Novosphingobium sp. G106: one gene and its partner. The protein of the gene in region 2 interacts with the protein of the main gene of each other region in a pairwise test. Links are inferred from orthologs where the notes say so. Each region holds a gene or a part of one and is shown on either strand. Other genes may lie near its edges. The genes, in order: ligA and leuS.

Region 1 (9,666 bases), 3.6 Mb from region 2 along the record:
ATGACCATCGCCATTGGACAAACTTCCGCAGCGCAGACCAACGGCTCGACCGAGCGGAAGGCGAATTTCGGATCTCTCGTCTCCGCGATCAATCGCGGCGACGTCGAGGACGCGCAGGATGCTTTCGCGGGCCTGATCGACCTGGCGCCCAAAGCGCCCGGACCCCTCCGTAAAGGTGCACTCGACGCCATGGAGAAAGCGCTCAAGGACGCCGATCTGGCTGCAGCGACGAAAGCGCTGAAGGCGCTGCAGCAATTGCGACAGGCTCAATCGGGGGGATGTCCCGGCCGTGGCCGAAGCGCCGGGAACGGGTCTGGCTTCGGGTCCGATGATCAGTATCCTGCTATAGCCTGTCTTCGGTGGGGCTGGGCGCCAGGTTCAAGCCTGTAGACACCGCCTCCAACTTCACTTGGCGTTCAGGACGGTGCTGGCTATAGACCCCGCCATGCTCGAACGATCGCCGCTGAAGCTCACCGTCCTCGCTGTCGCCACCGGCGCTCTTCTCCTTACCGCCGGCTGCGGCGGGAAGGGCGGCAAGAACCGCGATACCGCCTATGTCGCGCGCGACGTGGACACGCTCTATTCCGCGGCGAAGGCCAGGCTCGACAAGGGCGACACGCGCCAGGCGGCGGCGCTGTTCGACGAGGTCGAGCGCCAGCATCCCTATTCGCCCTGGGCGCGCCGCGCGCAGCTGATGAGCGCGTTCAGCTATTACGTCGCACGCGATTACACCAAGTCGATCCAGTCGGCGCAGCGCTTCCTGTCGATCCACCCGGGCAACAAGGACGCGCCCTACGCCTACTACCTGATCGCGCTCTGCTATTACGAGCAGATCAGCGATGTGACGCGCGACCAGAAGATCACGCTCCAGGCCAAGCAGGCGCTGACCGACGTAATCCGCCGCTATCCCAACACGCGCTATTCGTCCGATGCCCGGCTGAAGCTCGATCTCGTCAACGATCACCTCGCGGGCAAGGAGATGACGATCGGCCGGCTCTACGAGCGGACCGGGAAGTGGGTCGCGGCGACGCTGCGCTTCCGCAACGTGGTCGACAATTACCAGACGACCAGCCACGCGCCCGAGGCGCTCTTTCGCCTGGTCGAGAGCTACCTGTCGCTCGGCGTGCCCAGCGAAGCGCAGAAGGCTGCCGCCGTGCTCGAGGCCAACTATCCCGACAGCGAGTGGTACAAGATGGCCTACGCGCTGATGAACAAGCACGCGCCGGGCAATAACGTCAGCTAAGACCGGGTTTTAGGCTGGTTTTTCTACCCCGCCGGTTGACAAGGGGGGCCGGCTGGGCGCTGACTGCAACCGACATGCTGTCGCAGAAGACTCGCTATACTATCCGGGCGTTCCAACACCTCGCCGATAACTGGCAGCAGGGGCCCGTGCGTCTCGATGCCATCGCCACGGCCCAGAACATCCCGCGCAAGTTCCTCACCGTCATTCTGTCGGAGATGGTCCGCGAAGGCCTGGTGATCTCGCACCGTGGCCGCGAGGGCGGCTACGAGCTCGGCCTGTCCCCTATCGACATCCGCTATGGTGACATCATCCGGCTCACCCGCGGCAGCCTGGCGCTGGTTCCTTGTGCTGCGCGCAACGCGCACGAGCACTGCTCCAATTGCCTGCCTGAGGCCGAATGCCGGCTGCGCGGACTGATGCTGACCCTGCGCGACGAGATGGCGGCGATGCTCGACCGCGTCTCGCTCGCCGATCCGATCACGCTCGAACCGTCGTTCGAGGGTGTGGAACCGCTGCCCGAAGCCGGGTGACGCGACGGGCGGCTTAGGTTAGAACGCCACGCGAACATGCTGACCCGGCTTTCCATTCGCAACATCGTGCTGATCGAAGCACTCGACCTGGATTTCGCGCGCGGCCTCGGCGTGCTCACGGGCGAGACCGGCGCGGGCAAGTCGATCCTGCTCGACGCGCTGGGGCTGGTGCTCGGCAACCGTGCCGACAGCGGCCTGGTGCGGGCGGGCGAGGAGCGTGCGAGCGCGACCGCGAGCTTCGAATTCGCCGCGCTGCCAAGGGGGATCGCCGCGCTGCTGGGCGATGCCGAAGTGGAGATCGAGCCCGGCGAGCCGCTGATCGTCAAGCGCCAGCTCAAGTCCGATGGCGGCAGCAAGGCCTTCATCAACGACCAGCCGGTCGGGGTTGCCTTGCTGCGCGAGCTGGCGGGCTTCCTCGTCGAGCTGCACGGCCAGCACGACGACCGCGGCCTGGTCAATCCGCGCGGACACCGGCTGCTGCTCGACCGCTATGCGCGCGCCGATGCTGCGGGCGTCGAGGCGGCCTGGCGGACCTGGCGCGCGGCCGAGGATGCCCTTGCCGATGCGCGCGCGCGGGTGGCGCAGGCCTCGGCCGACCAGGACCTGCTGCTCGCCCATCTCGCCGAGCTGACCGCCGTGGCGCCCGAGGCAGGCGAGGAAGAGGAACTCGCCGAGGCGCGCGCGACGATGCAGAAGGGCGAGCGGCTGTCGGGCGATCTCGCCGACTTGCAGCATCTCTGGGCCGGCTCGGATTCGGCGCTGGCAAACCTGCGCACCGCGGCCCGCAAGCTCGACCGCATCGCCGCCGAGCATCCGCTGCTGGCCGAAGCGCTCGAAGCGCTCGACCGCGCAGTAATCGAAGCCAGCGAGGCTGAGGACCGGATCGCGCGTGCGGTCGATGTGCTGGCGCACGATCCGCAGGCGCTCGACCGCATCGAGACGCGGCTGTTCGAACTGCGCGCGGCGGCGCGCAAGCATGGTTGCCAGGTCGACGACCTGCCCGAGCGCATGGCGGCGATGCGTACCGCGCTCGACGCGATCGAGGGCGGCGAGGCTGAGATCGCCGGGCTGGAGAAGGCCGCGCAGCTTGCCGCGCTCGACTACGGTGCCAAGGCCGAATCCCTGTCGGTGTCGCGCGTCGAGGCGGCGCAGCGGCTCGACAAGGCCGTGGCGGCCGAGCTCGCGCCGCTAAAGCTCGATGCCGCGCGCTTCCGCACGGCAGTCCTGCGCCTGCCCGAGGAGCGCTGGGGACCCTCGGGCATGGACGCGGTCGAATTCCTCATCGCGACCAATCCGGGCGCCGATTTCGCGCCGCTCGGCAAGATCGCCTCGGGCGGCGAGCTCTCGCGCTTCATCCTCGCGCTCAAGGTCGCGCTGGCCGAAGAGGGCGGCGCGGCGACGGTGATCTTCGACGAGATCGACCGCGGCGTCGGCGGTGCCGTCGCCAGCGCGATCGGCGATCGCCTGTCGCGGCTGGCCTCGGGCGGCCAGTTGCTCGCGGTCACGCACAGCCCGCAGGTCGCGGCGCGGGGCGGCCAGCACTACGTCATCGCCAAGTCGAGCGAGGGCACGGTCACGCGTACCTCGGTGAGCCTGTTGGATAGTGCGGGCCGCCAGGAAGAGATCGCGCGCATGCTCTCGGGCGCCGAGATCACGCCAGAGGCGCGGGCCCAGGCCGACCGGCTGCTGGAGCGGGTATGAGCGAAGTGACGGTTGCGCTCGTCTGGCTGGCGGTGATCGTTGCGGCCGGCGTGGTCGGCAGCCTGCTGATCGTGCGCCATCTGCCGGGCAGACGCGCGCTGGGCGGCTTCATTCTGTGGCTGCCCGTTCCCTACCTGGTGCTCGCCGCGATCATCGGTGCAAACGGCGATCCCACGCTGTCGTCGAGTCAGGCGACTTACAATTTCCAGCTGGCTTTCGTGCTTGCCTCTTTCGTCATCACGATCCCTTGGCTGATCGCGAACCTCGTCGGCGGGCTGATCGGCAGGCGGGGGCGGCGTAACAATCCGCCGCTTCCGGCAAACTGGGCGAATGTTCCCGCGCGTCCGGCCGCCGATACGGGCTATCCCAACTGGAGCCAGGGCGACAGTTCCTCGCTCTCGCTGGCCGACATCAGCGAGCTGATGCGCGGGATCGCGGCGCGGGCCGACATCGAGGAACGGTGGTTGCCGCAGGTCGGGCCGACCACCGACGACTGGGGCACTTTCATCGACCGTGACAAGTTCGACTTCATCTATTTCGAGCTCGAGCGCGGCGGCATGGTGTTCGATCTGCGTACGGTGGTCTCCGACCAGTTGATGTATTGGGTGTTCCGCGACCGCGCCTATGCCAAGGCGTCCAACTATCTGGCGCAAAATCCCACCACGCCCGATCGCTATGACCGGCTGCTGACCGACAAGCAGCAGGAAATCATAGCCGGGATCGATCCGCGCTGGGCTGTGCAGTTCGCCCATGAGCGGCGCCACAAGGCTGGCCGCTGAGCGCGGGCGAGGCTATGGATCGCCTCGACCATAGCGGAGGTGGTGTGAGCGCAGTCCCTGAAAACGAAGCCGACGCGGCCAACGAACTGATGCGCCTGGCGAAGGACATCGCGCGGGCCGACCGGCTTTATCACGCCGAGGACGCGCCCGAGATCAGCGATGCCGAATACGATGCGCTCGTCCGCCGCAATGCCGAGCTGGAAGCCGCGTTCCCGCACATGATTCGTGCCGACAGTCCGAGTCGCAAGGTCGGGCACGAGATCGCCGCCTCGCCGCTGAGCAAGGTGACGCACGAGGTTCGGATGATGAGCCTCGACAATTCCTTCTCGGACGAAGAGGTCGGCGAATTCGTCGCGCGCGTGCGGCGCTTCCTCAACCTTGCCGAAGACGCGCCGGTGATCATGACCGCCGAGGACAAGATCGACGGTCTGTCCTGCTCGCTGCGCTACGAGGAAGGCAAGCTTGTGCGTGCGGCAACGCGCGGCGACGGGCAGGTCGGCGAGGACGTTACGCCCAACGTCGCGCATATCCCCGACATCCCGCAAATGCTGCGCGGAAAAGTACCCGCCGTGTTTGAGGTCCGCGGCGAGGTTTACATGGATAAACAAGCATTTACCGCACTCAATGCTGCGCAGCAGGAAGTCGACGGCAAGATATTCGCCAACCCCCGGAATGCTGCAGCCGGTTCGCTGCGGCAAAAGGATGCGAGCATCACCGCAAAACGCCCGCTGCGCTTCCTCGCGCATGGCTGGGGCGCGGCGAGCGAGGTGCCCGCGGCGACGCAATTCGGCATGATGGGCCAGATCGCCGAATGGGGTCTGCCGATCTCGCCGCTGCTGGTGCGCTGCTTCACGCTCGAGGACATGCTGCAGCATTACCGCGAAATCCGCGAGATGCGGCCCGGCCTGCGCTACGACATCGACGGCGTCGTCTACAAGGTCGACAGCCTCGAATGGCAGGGCCGGCTGGGCTTCGTCGCCAAGGCACCGCGCTGGGGTATGGCGCACAAGTTCCCCGCGGAGAAGGCCGAGACGATCATCGAGGCGATCGACATCCAGGTCGGTCGCACGGGCAAGCTCACTCCGGTGGGCCGGCTCAAGCCGGTGCTGGTCGGCGGCGTCACCGTCACCAACGTCACCTTGCACAACCGCGACGAGATCGCCCGGCTCGGCCTGCGCGTCGGCGACCGCATCGTCCTGCAGCGCGCCGGCGACGTTATTCCACAGGTTGTCGACAACCTTACCCGCGAAGATGTCCGCGAGCCCTACGCGTTCCCCGACCACTGCCCCGAGTGCCAGAGCGAGGCCGTCGCCGAGGAGGGCGAGGTCGACGTGCGCTGCACGGGCGGATTGATCTGCCCGGCGCAGCGGACCGAGCGCCTGCGCCACTTCGTCAGCCGCGGCGCGCTCGACATCGAGGGGCTGGGCGAGAAGTCGATCGCCGAATTCTTCGGCCTCGGCTGGCTCGAAAGCCCGGCCGACATCTACCGCCTGCGCCGCCGCCGCTCCGAGATCGTCGGGCGCGAGGGGTGGAAGGACAAGTCTGTGGATAACCTGTTGGCAGCGATCGAAGCCAAGCGCGCGCCCGATGCCGCGCGGCTGCTGTTCGGGCTTGGCATCCGCCACGTCGGCGCAGTGACGGCGCGCGATCTGCTCAAGCGCTTCGCCACGCTGCCCGCGCTGCGCGAGGCGGCGGTCACCGCGCGCAGTGGAGTGGGCGAAGCTGCCAGCGACGCGGTCGCCGACCTTCTTTCGATCGAAGGCGTGGGCCCGGTCGTGGTCGAGGCGCTCGGCGACTTCTTTCACGAGCCGCACAACGTCGCGGTCTGGGACGACCTGCTGAACGAAGTCTCGCCGCCGCCCTATATCGTCGAGACCAAGGCCAGCGCCGTCGCCGGCAAGACCGTGGTCTTCACCGGCAAGCTCGAAACGATGAGCCGCGACGAGGCCAAGGCCCAGGCCGAAGCGCTCGGTGCGCGCTCTGCCGGGTCGGTCAGCGCCAAGACCGACCTCGTCGTGGCGGGGCCGGGCGCCGGCTCGAAGCTCAAGCAGGCCGAGAAGTTCGGCGTCGAGGTGATCGACGAGGCCGCCTGGGCGGAAATCGTCAAGGCTGCGGGTTAGGGGCGAGACCTACTCGCCGGGCTGCACCACCTGCATCTCGATCTCCGCCAGGGGCCTGCCCGTGGTGCGATCGACCACGATCGGCTCGATAACCGCACCCGTTTCGGCATCGGTCATGAAACTGGTCGGGCCCTCGCCGCAGTGCTTGCGGCCCCATTCGCCCATGGCCGAGAGGATCGGCAGGAAATCGCGGCCCTTGTCGGTCAGCACATATTCGTCGCGCGGCGGGCGCTGGCTGTAGCGGCGCTTTTCCAGCAAGCCGTCCTCGGTCAGCGCGGCCAGCCGCCGCGTCAGAATGTTCGGCGCTATGCCCAGGCTCGTGCGGAACTGGTCGAAGCGCGTGGCTCCAAAGCTCGCGTCGCGCAGGATCATCATGCTCCAGGCATCGCCGACGTGCAGAAGTGCGCGGGCGACGGGGCAGGGGCCGGCGGAATATTTTTCGGTGTCCATTGCATCTTGATAGCGACATAACTATCAAAATGCAAGTCACTCGCCGATGCGAGTCGATTGGAGACACATCATGAGCAAAACCACAGGCACCGCCCTCATTACCGGAGCATCGACAGGGATCGGTGCGGTCTATGCGGACCGGCTGGCGCACCGCGGCCTGAATCTCGTTCTCGTCGCCCGCGACGTTGCCCGCATGCAGACCCTCGCCGAGCGCTTGCGCCACGAGACGGGCGTCGCGATTGAGATCATTCCGGCCGATCTCACTTCCGACGCAGACGTCGCCAAGGTCGAGCAGCGGCTGGCCGCGGGAGACATCACGCTGCTGGTCAACAATGCCGGCATGTCGCTCGATGGCTCGGTGCTCGAGAACGGCCCGGTCGAACTCGCCCGGATCATTGCGCTCAACGTCACCGCGCCGACGCGGCTCGCCGCTGCTTCGGCCAAAGCTTTCGTAGCCAAGGGTGAGGGCGCGATCGTCAACATCGCTTCGGTCCTCGCGCTCGCGCCCGAGATGTTCGACGGCGTCTATAGCGGCACCAAGGCCTTCCTGCTCAACCTCAGCCAGGCGCTCTCGGCGCAGCTGTCGGACAAGGGCGTCTATACCCAGGCGGTGCTTCCGGGGGCCACGCGGACCGAGATATGGGAACGCTCGGGCAAGGACGTCGATGCCTTCCCCGAAGGCTTCGTCATGGACGTCGACGATCTCGTCGACGCCGCGCTCGTAGGCTTCGACCGGCGCGAGGCGGTGACCATCCCGCCGCTGGCCGACGAAAGCCAGTTCACGGCGATGCAGCAGGCCCGGCTGGCGATGGGGCCCAATCTGTCGAAGAGCGCGGTTGCCGATCGCTATGCGAAGGTCGCCGCCTAGGCTCGCAATGACCGAAGTTTTGGCATAGTCTCCCGGCGTCTTTTGGGGGGACTATGCCGATGCTGGGGAATTTCTTCCGCAATCTCGAACGCGACCTGACCGCGCCGATCGAAGTGCGCGGCTTCGGGTCGGGCTGGTTCGCCGGCTTCTTCGCGCTGCTGTTCGCCATCTGCGGTTTCGGCATGGTCATCGCGTTGCGCTATCCGGGCTGGTTCTCGATGCCCGAACTGCAGATGCTCAAGGATTGGCCCGAGTTCCGCGTCGCGATCCACATCATGCTGCTGGTTTCCTATGCGCTGGCGCTGCTTTCGCTGCTGCTGCGGCCGCGCAAGGCGCTCGGCGCGACGGCGCTGGTCATCGGGCTGACCGCGGCGCTGCTCGGCGGTTCGAACGTCCAGCCTGACGAGGCGAAGAGCTGGGGCATCTTCTTCGGGCTCGACTTCTTCGTCGTGAACCTGCTCGTCACCGGCTTCATGTTCGCCCCGATCGAGCGGTTCTTCCCGCACCGGCCGGCGCAGCGGCTGTTCCGCATCGAGTGGCGCGAGGACCTGTTCTACTACCTTATCAGCTCGATGATGGTGCAGGCGTTCACCTTCCTCGCGCTCGCCCCGCAGGCCTATGTCAACGCGCATACCAGCGGCTGGGGCGACTTCCGGCTGTGGGTCGCCTCGCTGCCGGCAGTGGTCCAGTTCGTCGCGGTGATCGTGCTCTCGGACCTGTTCCAGTACTGGTACCACCGCGCGTTCCACAAGGTGCCGTTCCTCTGGGGCTTCCACGCGGTGCACCATTCGGCGCCGGCGATGGACTGGCTGGCCGGGGCGCGGATGCATTTCGTCGAGATCGTGCTGCTACGCGGCGTGACCTCGCTGCCGCTGTTCACGCTCGGCTTCAGCCCGGCGGTGATGCAGGCCTATATCGGCTTCGTCTATGTCTATTCCTCGCTGCTCCACGCCAACCTGGGCGGCGATTTCAACCGGTTGGGGCAGTGGGTGGCGACGCCGCGGTTCCACCACTGGCACCACGGGCTCGAGCAGGAGGCGGTCGATGTGAACTTCGCGATCCACCTGCCGCTGCTCGACAAGCTGTTTGGCACCTTCCACCTGCCCGAGGGCCGCTGGCCCAAGGACTACGGCGTGCCCGAGGCTGTGCCCAAGGGCTATTGGGCGCAGATGAAGTATCCGTTTGTGCGCAAGCAGCCCGACTAGAGATCAATTTTGACTGAACCAACTTCGTCACCCCGGACTTGATCCGGGGTCCCGCTCATAGCGTTCGGGCGTAAGGTCGAAACAGCAGCGGGATCCCGGATCAAGCCCGGGATGACGATATCAGTGTAGGGTCGTCATGCTCGAAATCCTCCCCGAGCGAGCTCGGGGAGGATCGCCGCTCAGTACTTGAACACCAGGTCCGCGCCCCAGCGCATCGGCGGCGCCTGGTAGAGGTTGATGAACAGCGGCGCGACGTAGGTCGCGGTCAGCGAGTACTTCTCGTTGGTCAGGTTCTTGCCCCAGAGCGAGACCGTGACCGCGCCATCCTCGCGCGGCGACCAGGTGACGCTGGCGTCGAGCAGATGATAGGCCGCAGCGAAGTAGTTGCCCGCGTCGTTGGCAGGCGTCTTGTCGCTGTAGTTGAACGACACGCGGCTGGTCAGCACGCCGGCCGAGCCCAGCGACAGATCGTGCGTCGCCGCCAAGGTATAGGTCCACTTCGGCGCGCGGATCAGCTGCTTGCCGCTGAGGTTGGTGCCCACGCCGGGCAGGATGTAGTCCTTGTACTTGGCGTCGAGGTAGCCGACGTTGGCCGTCAGCGCGAGGTTGCGGACCGGCAGGAAGGTCGTCTCCAACTCGGCGCCGTTGACCGTGGCCTTGGCGACGTTGGCGATGAAGTTGACCAGGCCCTGATTCACCGTACGCTGCAGGCCGTCGTAATTGTTGTGGAACGCCGCCACGTTGACGCGGGCCCTGCCGTCGAGGAACTC
Region 2 (9,921 bases):
AGATGTCGCGGAACGTCGAGAGCTTGCCGGAAACGTCCTGCGCCATGGTGAAATAGGTCAGGTAGACCGGGAAGGTCCGGGTCATCGGCACCCTGGTGTACTTGCCCGAGGTTGCATTCGCCACCAGCTGTTCCTGCGGCATGTCGGCGCCCAGGATGGCCATGGTCATGCCCAGCTCGACCGCCCGCTCGGTGCGGATGCAGCCGTGGCTCTCGGCGCGGACCGCCTGGTTGAAGTACTGCTTCGCGGGCGTGTCGTGCAGATAGATCGCGTGCGGATTGGGCATGTCGATCTTCATCAGGCCGAGCGAATTGCTGGGGCCGGGCTGTTGGACGACGGTGATCGTGCCGTCGGGGCCGCGGGTGGCCTTGTAACCCTTGCGCGGCGCGCGCATCAGCGAGGCGCCGAGCCCCTCGCCGACGACGATCGACTGCGGAACGGTCCAGGTGGGATTGAACACCACCGCGGTGACCTGCTCGGCCAACTGCGGCGTTGCCGTCTTGCCGGGCTTGCCGACGACGGTCTTGTAGGTCTTGATGATGCGGTTGTTCACCGTCAGCCGCAGCTGGAACTCGGGCACGTTGGTCAGCAGATAGACCGAGCCCAGGTCCTGCCGCAGCCAACGCCAGCGATCCATGTTGATGCGGATCTTGGAACGCGTCGCGACGTCGCTCTTGGGCGTGGCCGCGAGCGTCGCCTTGAGCGCCTGGTAATCGGGATGGGTTGGCGCCAGGCTGGCGAGCACGCCGGCGACGTCGTGGGTCTGCAGCGCCTTGGTCATCAGCGCGCCGGTCGGGTTGACGTCCTGGTCGGGATCGACCGCGAACCACTGCACGCGGTCCTTCATCGGCGTGCGCCCATCGCGCAAGTCCTCGGCAAGCCAGGAAAAGCTCTTGCTGGCCACTTCGTCGAGCGTCGCGCCGGGGCCGCCCGCGATCGCCGCGGCCAATGCCGTTGGCTGATAGTCCTTGGAGAACAGGCCCTCGCTATCGATCGACCCGATCACGCCAAGCAGCGCCTGCGCGTCGCCGACGGTCCAGGGCATTATCGGTTCGGCCACGGGCAGCGGCTGGACCTCGGGCACGGCAACGGCCGGGGCGCCGGCCGCGGCGGGCGCCTTCGGGATGACGAGAGGCGGCTTGGCGGCAGGAGTTGTCGCCGGAGGAGGTAGCAGATCTTCAGGGGCGGCATTGCCGCGCGGCTGCGCCGCGAGCGCCGGCTGCACTGCCAGAACCGCGATGCCCGCCATGATCAACGCCTTGCGCAATTCCACTTCAATCCCCTGTGCCATGTTCGGAGCCTGTACAGCCATTTCGGGTTGGAAGCTGTGGCCGCGCAATCGCCGGCGGCCACTGTTCGTCCCTGATTTTGCCCTGTTCAACGCCTAGCATCAAGCATTGGGCCTTTCACTGCGATGAATCATGAAGGATTTCAGTGAATATCGCGGTGAGCGTTGTCATCCGGCAGCGGCGCGGGCGATCTCGGCGAGGCCCTGCGACAGCAGCAGATCGGCGTCCTGACTGTTCGTCAGCAGGCTGCGGTGCATGCCGACCAGCTTGTCGACCAACCGCTCGAGCTTGCGACCGCGCCATTGCCGCAGCTGCGCACCGAGCTCGCGCTCGTCCTTCCAGAACACGCGCCGCGCCGCGACTTCGGCCTTGAGCAGCGCAGTGACATCGCCCTTCGGCCCGAGCTTGGCGGCGAGTGCGGCGAGTTGCGCGGCACGCCGCTCGATCGCCAGCAGCAGGCCCACCGGATTGAGCCCAAGTTCGCGGATACGCTTGAGTTCGCCAGGAATCTTCGCCTTTTCCCCGCCCAGCACGGCATTGACCAGCGCGCCGAAACCATCCTCCTCGGTCTTCGCGCCGATCGCGTCGAGCGCGGCGGCATCGGCACTCCGCGGGCTTTCGGCGCTGGCGTCGAGATAGAGCGCGAGCTTGGTCACCTCGGACCGCGCCAGCCGGGTGTCGAGACCAGCGGCGCGGGCGATCCGCTCGGCCAGGTCACCGCCGATGCGCAGGCCCGCCGCGTCCGCCATCGCGCGCACCGAAGCCGCGACCGACTTGAGATCGGGCGGATGGAACATCGCGACGAGCGCATCGGGCCTGTCGGCCAGCAGCTTGGCCGTGCGCGACTTGTCAGTGGCGCCGACCGCGACGATCAGCACCGGACAGGGCTCGACCTCTCCCGACAGCAGCACTTCGACTGCGTCATAGACCTCGTCGCCCTGAGCGCGGATCAGGATGTGCCGGGTGTCGCCGAACAGCGAGTTGGAGCGGGCCTCGTCGCCGAGCTTGACCGGATCGCGCTTGAGATCGCCACCCGACAGCTCGACCCGCTCGCCGGGATCCGGCAACAGCGACAGGATCTTCTGCGCGGCATCGTGCGCGCCGGCCTCGTCGGGGCCGCAGAAGAAGAAGACCTTCGCCGCCCCGGACGCGCGCGCCGCCATGCCGGCAAAGTCGCGCTGGGTCGCCTTCACACCCCCGCCATCACTGGCTCTTGCGGAGCTGCACCGCGACCTTGGTCACGATGCGGTCGGCGATGTCCTTCGAGAGGTTCTCGAGCGCGGTGTTCTCGGCGGCGATCACCGCATATTCGGAAGAGACCACGTCGATGCCCGCGTCCGAACCGTCGCTGGCGTCGAGCACGATCTGGCCGTTGTTGAGATCGACGAGCTGATAGCGCGCGCGCAAGGTGCGGCGTTCGCGGCCGATCGTATCGTCGGACAGCAGCGCCAGGCCTTCGAGCTTGTCGTCGAGCCGGATGTCGAGCCGATAGCGCGCCGCGCCGTTCTTGCCATCGGCCGCGCCGAGCCGGTCGACCAGGGCATTGCGCACCAGCCAGCCGGCCTTGCCTTCGATCGGCGAGACGTCGATCGTGGCGAGACCCTGCGCTACCGCACCCTTGCCGCCGCCCGCATAGAGCGGCTGAAGCCCGCATCCGCCCAAAGCCATTGGCAGCGCGACGGCGAGCAGCAGGGCGGCGAGTTTCTTCACGCGACGAGATTTACCAGACGGTCGGGCACGACGATAACTTTCTTCACTTCCGCCCCGTCGAGCGCACGCTGGACCTTGTCGCTGGCCAGGGCAAGCGCCTCCAGTTCCTCGCGCGGGGTGCCCTTGGCGACGGTCAGCGTGTCGCGCAGCTTGCCCTTGACCTGGACCGCAACGGTCACCTCGTCCTCAACCAGCAGTGCCGGATCGACCGGCGGCCAGGCGGCTTCGGCGACCAGGCCCTCGCCGATAGAAGCCCAGGCCTCCTCGGCCAGATGTGGCATCATCGGCGCGACGAGCAGCAGCACGGTCTTGATCGCCTGCGACCGGCTGGCCGACGGCGCGGCCTTCTCGATTGCCGAAGTCAGCTCATAGATCCGCGCGACGGCCTTGTTGAACGACAGCGCTTCGATGTCCTCGGCTGTCGCCGCGACGGTCTGGTCTCGCTTGCGGTCCAGAGCCTTGTCCTCGCCCTGCGCCGAGGCATCGTACTGAGCGAACAGGCGCCAGAGGCGCTGGACGAAACGACCGCAGCCCTCGATGCCGGCTTCGGACCAGGGCAGGTCGCGCTCGGGCGGGCTGTCGGACAGCATGAACCAGCGGATCGCGTCGGCGCCGTAAGTCGCAACGATCTCGTCGGGATCGACTACGTTCTTCTTCGACTTCGACATCTTGATGACACGGCCGATCTCGACCGGCGCGCCATCGGCAATCAAAGTCGCGCTTTCACCGCCGCGATCGACCTCGGCGGGCGAGAAGAACACCGGCTGGCCGTTGCCCGGATCGACACGCGAATAGGTCTCGTGCGTAACCATGCCCTGGGTGAACAGGCTGGCGAAAGGCTCGGCGATGTCGATCAGGCCGATGTGCTTGAGCGCGCGCGTCCAGAAGCGCGCATAGAGCAGGTGCAGGATCGCATGCTCGATGCCGCCGATGTACTGCTCGACCGGCAGCCAGCGCTTGATCGCCTCGGGATCGAACGGACGGTCGGCCGGCTGGCTGGCGAAGCGCAGGAAATACCACGAGCTGTCGACGAAGGTGTCGAGCGTGTCGGTCTCGCGGCTCGCCGGCTCGTTGCACTGCGGGCAGGCGACGTCTTTCCAAGTCGGGTGGCGCAGCAGCGGGTTGCCCGGCGTCTTGAAATCGACGTCCTCGGGCAGCACGACCGGCAGCTGCTCCTTGGGCACAGGAACGATGCCGCAAGTGCCGCAGTGGATGAAGGGGATCGGCGTGCCCCAGTAGCGCTGGCGAGAGACGCCCCAGTCGCGCAGACGGTACTGCGTCTCGCCCTGGCCCCAGTGATCGTGCTGCGCCTTGGCGATGACCGCAGCCTTGGCCTCGTCGACGCTCATGCCGTCGAGCCATTCGGAATTCACGATGCGGCCCGGGCCGGTATAGGCCTCGTTGCCGTGGAAAGTGCTCCCGGTCTCGTCGCCTTCGGCCACGACGCGCGTCACGGGCAGCTCGTACTTGCGCGCGAAGTCGAGGTCGCGCTGGTCATGCGCCGGGCAGCCGAAGACCGCGCCCGTGCCGTAGTCCATCAGCACGAAATTCGCGACATAGACGGGCAGATGCCAGGACTTCTTGAGCGGGTGCTCGACCGACAGGCCGGTGTTGAAGCCCAGCTTCTCGGCCGTCTCCAGCTCGGCCGCGGTGGTGCCGCCGCGCTTGCATTCCTCGATGAAAGCGGCGAGCTCGGGCGCATTGGCGGCGAGGCGCTGGGCCAGCGGGTGGTCCGCCGCGATCGCCACGAAGCTCGCGCCGAACAGCGTGTCGGGCCGGGTCGTGTAGACCTCGATGCCGTCGGCACTGTCGACGAAGCGGAAGGTGCAGCGCAGGCCTTGCGACTTGCCGATCCAATTCTCCTGCATCAGGCGAACCTTCTCGGGCCAGTTCTCGAGGCTATCGAGACCCTCGATCAGTTCGTCGGCGAACTGGGTGATCTTAAGGAACCACTGGCTGAGCTTGCGCTTCTCGACCAGCGCGCCCGAGCGCCAGCCGCGCCCGTCGATCACCTGCTCGTTGGCAAGCACGGTCATGTCGACCGGGTCCCAGTTGACCGCCGATTCCTTGCGGTAGACGAGGCCCGCCGCATAGAGATCGAGGAACAACGCCTGTTCGTGACCGTAATATTCGGGCTCGCAGGTCGCCAGTTCACGGCTCCAGTCGAGCGCAAAGCCCAGGCGCTTGAGCTGCGCCTTCATGTTGGCGATGTTCTCGCGCGTCCAGCCGCCGGGGTGGACACCCTTTTCCATGGCGGCGTTCTCCGCCGGCATGCCGAAGGCGTCCCAGCCCATCGGGTGCAGCACTTCGAAGCCCTGCATCCGCTTGTAGCGGGCGAGCACGTCGCCCATCGTATAGTTGCGGACGTGGCCGATGTGGATGCGCCCCGAAGGATAGGGGAACATCTCCAGCACGTAGCTGCGCGGCTTGGCGCTGGCGTCGTCGGCGCGGAAGCTCTGCTTCTCGTCCCAGATGCGCTGCCAGCGGAGGTCGGCCGCGGCCGGGTCGAAACGCTCGGTCATCTCAAATTAAAACCTCAGCCGCCAATGGCGTTCCGGCGCAGGTCGCGGGCCTTGGTGAGGATGATGTCCTCGAGCTTCTGCACGGTCGCCGCCTGGACCGGCGCATCAACCCAGCCACCGCCCTGCGCAACCTGCCGGCTCGCCGCGACGCGCAGCGCATCGGCGCGCAAGTCCTGGTCGAGGATCGTGACGGTGACCTTGACGCGCTCGCCCGGGTTCTGCGGGTTGGCGTACCAGTCCGTGACGATGACGCCGCCGTTGCTATCGGTCTGCAGCAGCGGCATGAACGACAGCGCGTCGAGGCTCGCGCGCCAGAGGTAGGAATTCACGCCGATCGTCGTGATTTTCGACGCGGCGATATCCTGCCGCAGTCCTTCCTTCTTGTGGCCGCAGCCCGCCAGGGCGAGCGCCATCAGTCCGACCACGCCGGCGCGGGCCAACGTGCGCGAAGAAAAAAGACCGGTGTCAGTGCTGCCAGCCATCGTCGTTCCCAAATCCCTAGATAGAGAGGCCAAAGTACTGGCCATAGCGGAAGGCGGCATCGCCGCCGCCGCTGCAGCCTCTATAACCGCCGCTGGCCGCGCGGCAAGTGGCGCATGGGCGTGGACGGCTAAACGCCTCCTGAACAAAGCAATCCTGTCCAGAAAAATCAGCTTGTGTTAAGGTAAGCTGCGCGAGTCTCCGGCACCTTCTTTAGCGGCCGGCGAATCCGGCGCGTGGGCAATCGAATTACGGTAAGGGGAGTTTTCATGGCCAGCGGATCCAAGAACGGCATGCCTGCCGGTCTATGGCTCGCCGGCGCCGTGTCGCTGCTGGCGCTGCCCAGCGCCGTGCTCGCTTTCGCCACCAATTTCGAGCCTACCAAAGCTTCGTCGCCCGCCGGATCGATGCAGGCGATCGATTCCGCCGCGACCACACCGCGCCTCGCGCGCGCCATCCCGATCCGTTCGCTGGCCAAGGGTCCGCTCTATCCGTTCACCCCGGCGGGCACGCCGAACCGGCCTGACCGCTCGGTCACGGTCGCGGTGCGCGTCGATTCGGGCACGCCGCAGATGATCTCGGTCCGCGGCATCCGCGTCACCGACATTGCCGACTCCCAGCCGCTGCGCATCGCGCCGACCGCGTTCAGCCTCGGCGTCTCGCGCGGCTATCACAATTTCGCCCAGAACCTGGTCCCGCCCCAGGATGCCCGCAAACTCGACCTGCCCGACCTCAACAAGTACAATCTGGCGGCCAGCAGCCAGTCGGCCGGCGATCCGGCCCGGCTCAGCCCGCGCATCGTCGTCGACGAGAAGCAGGCCGCCGGCCGTGCGCCACGAACTTTCGCCGGCGACGGCGAGGATCAGGTCGATGTCGGCGGCAGCTATCGCCTGACGCGCAACCTCAACGTCACCGCAGGCGTGCGCTATTCGCAGCAGGATCGTGAGCGGCTGCACCCACTGACAGACGGCAAGCAGGACAATCAGGCCGTCTACGTCGGCACCCAGTTCCGCTTCTGACCGCACTCTCCGCGCGCGAAGTCATCGCACAGTCAAAATTTCGCTCGAATGGTGCTGCGGCGCCCTTCAACACGATTGCTATCGGTCGCGAAAAGGCGCAGTTTTCCTAGGCTTACAAGGCTGAATCGAAAGGGGCAGGATATGGCGCGAGTGGCTGTCGTGACGGGTGGAACGCGTGGTATCGGCGAGGCGATATCGCTCGCGCTTCGAGAGCAGGGCCTGACCGTCGTCGCGAACTATGCCGGCAACACCGAAAAGGCCAAGGCCTTCACCGATCGCACCGGCATCCCGGCGGTGCGCTGGGACGTGGGCGATCACGAAACCACCTTCCACAACTGCGTCGACATCGAGGCGCGCTTCGGCCCGATCGACGTGGTGGTGAACAATGCCGGCGTCACCCGCGACGGCGTGCTCCACAAGATGAGCTTCGACGACTGGAACGACGTCATGCGCATCAACCTCGGCGGCTGCTTCAACATGGCCAAGGCCACGTTCCCTGGAATGCGCGAGCGCGGCTGGGGCCGGATCGTCAACATCGGCTCGATCAACGGCCAGGCCGGGCAGTACGGTCAGGTCAACTATGCGGCCGCCAAATCGGGCATCCACGGCTTCACCAAGGCCCTGGCGCAGGAAGGCGCCAAGTTCGGCGTGACGGTCAACGCGATCGCGCCGGGCTACATCGACACCGACATGGTCGCCGCGGTGCCCGCACCTGTGCTCGAGAAGATCGTCGCCAAGATCCCCGTCGGCCGCCTCGGCCAGGCCGAAGAGATCGCGCGCGGCGTGGCCTTCCTCGCTTCGGACGAGGCGGGTTTCATCACCGGGTCGACGATGTCGATCAATGGTGGGCAGCATATGTACTGACGGGCCGAGGCGAATAGCGCCGGCGTTCGCACGGCGAACGCAACCTATTCGCCGGTGCCGCAGGCACGGTCCGGCTCGGCCAGCGGGGCGGCGACCATCAGGCCTTCCGATCCCGTCTGACGTCAAGGCGGCGGCTTTGCCGTCGCCGCTCAGTGCGCTAGCAGAGGGTGTGACCACACCCTACCACCCCCGGTCAAACGCTCGGTCGAGATCGCCGGTCACAAGACCTCGATCAGCCTCGAGCCGCTGTTCTGGAACCTGCTCAAGCACGCCGCGCAGACCGAAGGCGTGCCGATCAACGCGCTCGTCGCGCGGATCGACGCTGAGCGCATCGCCGCGGAAACCCCGCCCGGCCTCGCCAGCGCGATCCGGCTGTGGCTGGCGGCGCGGCTAGAGCTGCCCGAGAACCAGGCCGGCTAGCGCGGCGACGGCGAGCACTTCCATAACCCCACGCTTCCAGCGAAACAGCAACAGCGCCGCGGCGAGGCCGATCGCCGCAGCCCGCCAGTCGAGGCTGGTCACGTCGGGCAGGCCGAATATCTCGGCCTCGGGCCGCAGGAACAGCACGTGCACCGCGAACCAGGCGGCAAGATGGGCGACGACGCCGACGATCGCCGCGGTAATCGCGGCCAGGGCGGCCTGAAGCGCCTTGGCGCGCTCGAGCCGCTCCATCCAGGGCGCGAAGGCGAATATCCAGAGAAAGCAGGGCGCCGAGAAACCCGGCGGTCAGCGGCGTGAACGGCGCGGGCGCGCGCCAGGCGGCGAGGAAACCGACAAACTGCGTCACCATGATCAGCGGCCCCGGCGTCGTCTCGGCCAGGCCCAGCCCGTCGGCCATCTCGCCCGGTGCCAGCCAGTGGTACTGCTCGACCGCGGCCTGCGCCATGTAGGACAGCACGGCATAGGCGCCGCCGAAAGTCACCACGGCAAGCTGCGAGAAGAAGGCGCCGATCTGCCAGAGGACATGCCCCTTGCCCAAGGTCGCGAGGATCAGCCCCATCGGCGCGGCCCAGATCGCCAGCCAGACGGCAACCGTGACGATCGTCCCGGCCACGAGCCGGCGCTTGCTCGGCAGAGCGCCTCGTTCGGCGACGTGTACGTGCGCGCCCAGCCAGTCGGGTCGAACCGCTCCCGCGGCGGCTCCGATCAGCGCGGCGACGAGGACCACCAGCGGGAACGGCGCCTGAACCAGCGCCAGAGCGAGGAACGAGAGCACGGCCAGGCCCACCTTGAAAGGCGTGCCCAGCGCGCGCTTGCCGATGCGGATCAGCGCCTGCGCGACGATCGCCAGCACCGCCGCCTTGATCCCGAGGAACAGCGCCGCGAACCAGCCGAGCCCCGTCGCCAGCGCATAGAGCAGCGACAGCCCGAACATGACCGCCGCACCGGGCAGAACGAACAGCAGCCCCGCCGCGAGCCCGCCGCGCAGACCATGCAGACGCCAGCCGATCCAGGTCGCGAGCTGCTGCGCTTCGGGGCCGGGCAGCAGGTGACAGAGGTTGAGCGCGCGCAGGAACGCACCCTGATCGACCCAGCTGCGCCGGTCGACGAGCTCGTGCTGCATCAAGGCGATCTGACCGGCCGGTCCGCCGAAGCTTAGAAAGCCGATTTGAGCGAAAACGCGCAGGAGTTCTGAAAATGAAGGTTTTGCCGCAGCCATGCCCGTTCCCGCGCACGGTACGAATGCCGCGCGATCAAAGCCGCAACGCTTGGGCGGGAACGCCTGGAACGGGAGGTTGCCTTGCCCCGCGCCCGCCTTCTAGGCCGGCGCGGGGAGCGATGGCAAGAGGGTCAGCTCGCGCGCGGAATCGCCGGCGGATCGCTGGCCGGGAAGCTCTCGTCGCTGGCTTCGTCGACCTTGTCCCACTGCGGCGGATCGCTGCGCATCCCCTCGGGTCCGGCGTTGCGCACTTCGACCGGGCCGCCGCTTGCTTCGCCATCGGCGAAAGCGGCGCGCTGCACTTTCTGGTCGCGAGTCATGTAGCGATATAAGCCGTAAGCGGCGGCAGTAGCAAAGGCGAGTTTGAAGAGAGCCAT

The links.
Region 1: the proteins of leuS (region 2) and ligA interact in binary tests that used the Escherichia coli proteins (3 or more experiments, as listed by UniProt). The link is inferred for Novosphingobium sp. G106 from one-to-one orthologs.

The regions. Positions count from the first base shown.
Region 1 is NZ_JAHOOZ010000001.1:899,822-909,487, forward strand. The notes cover bases 3,954-6,857. They hold ligA (NAD-dependent DNA ligase LigA), read left to right. Parts: upstream 3,954-4,342; coding sequence 4,343-6,373; downstream 6,374-6,857. Other genes in these bases: KRR38_RS04235 (Imm63 family immunity protein), read left to right, coding at 3,954-4,253; KRR38_RS04245 (helix-turn-helix domain-containing protein), read right to left, coding at 6,383-6,823. In the rest of the region: KRR38_RS04215 (hypothetical protein), read right to left, coding at 1-270; KRR38_RS04220 (outer membrane protein assembly factor BamD), read left to right, coding at 446-1,243; KRR38_RS04225 (Rrf2 family transcriptional regulator), read left to right, coding at 1,318-1,773; DNA repair protein RecN, read left to right, coding at 1,810-3,474; more of KRR38_RS04235, read left to right, coding at 3,471-3,953; KRR38_RS04250 (SDR family oxidoreductase), read left to right, coding at 6,894-7,691; KRR38_RS04255 (sterol desaturase family protein), read left to right, coding at 7,751-8,896; KRR38_RS04260 (TonB-dependent receptor), read right to left, coding at 9,076-9,666. UniProt on the Escherichia coli protein: DNA ligase that catalyzes the formation of phosphodiester linkages between 5'-phosphoryl and 3'-hydroxyl groups in double-stranded DNA using NAD as a coenzyme and as the energy source for the reaction.
Region 2 is NZ_JAHOOZ010000001.1:4,465,973-4,475,893, reverse strand. The notes cover bases 2,759-5,917. They hold leuS (leucine--tRNA ligase), read right to left. Parts: upstream 5,522-5,917; coding sequence 2,996-5,521; downstream 2,759-2,995. Other genes in these bases: KRR38_RS21460 (DUF3576 domain-containing protein), read right to left, coding at 5,536-5,917; lptE (LPS assembly lipoprotein LptE), read right to left, coding at 2,759-2,999. Also shown: KRR38_RS21480 (L,D-transpeptidase family protein), read right to left, coding at 1-1,291; holA (DNA polymerase III subunit delta), read right to left, coding at 1,457-2,482; more of lptE, read right to left, coding at 2,493-2,758; more of KRR38_RS21460, read right to left, coding at 5,918-6,003; KRR38_RS21455 (hypothetical protein), read left to right, coding at 6,271-7,020; phbB (acetoacetyl-CoA reductase), read left to right, coding at 7,162-7,884; KRR38_RS21445 (ribbon-helix-helix domain-containing protein), read left to right, coding at 8,095-8,304; KRR38_RS21435 (hypothetical protein), read right to left, coding at 9,676-9,921.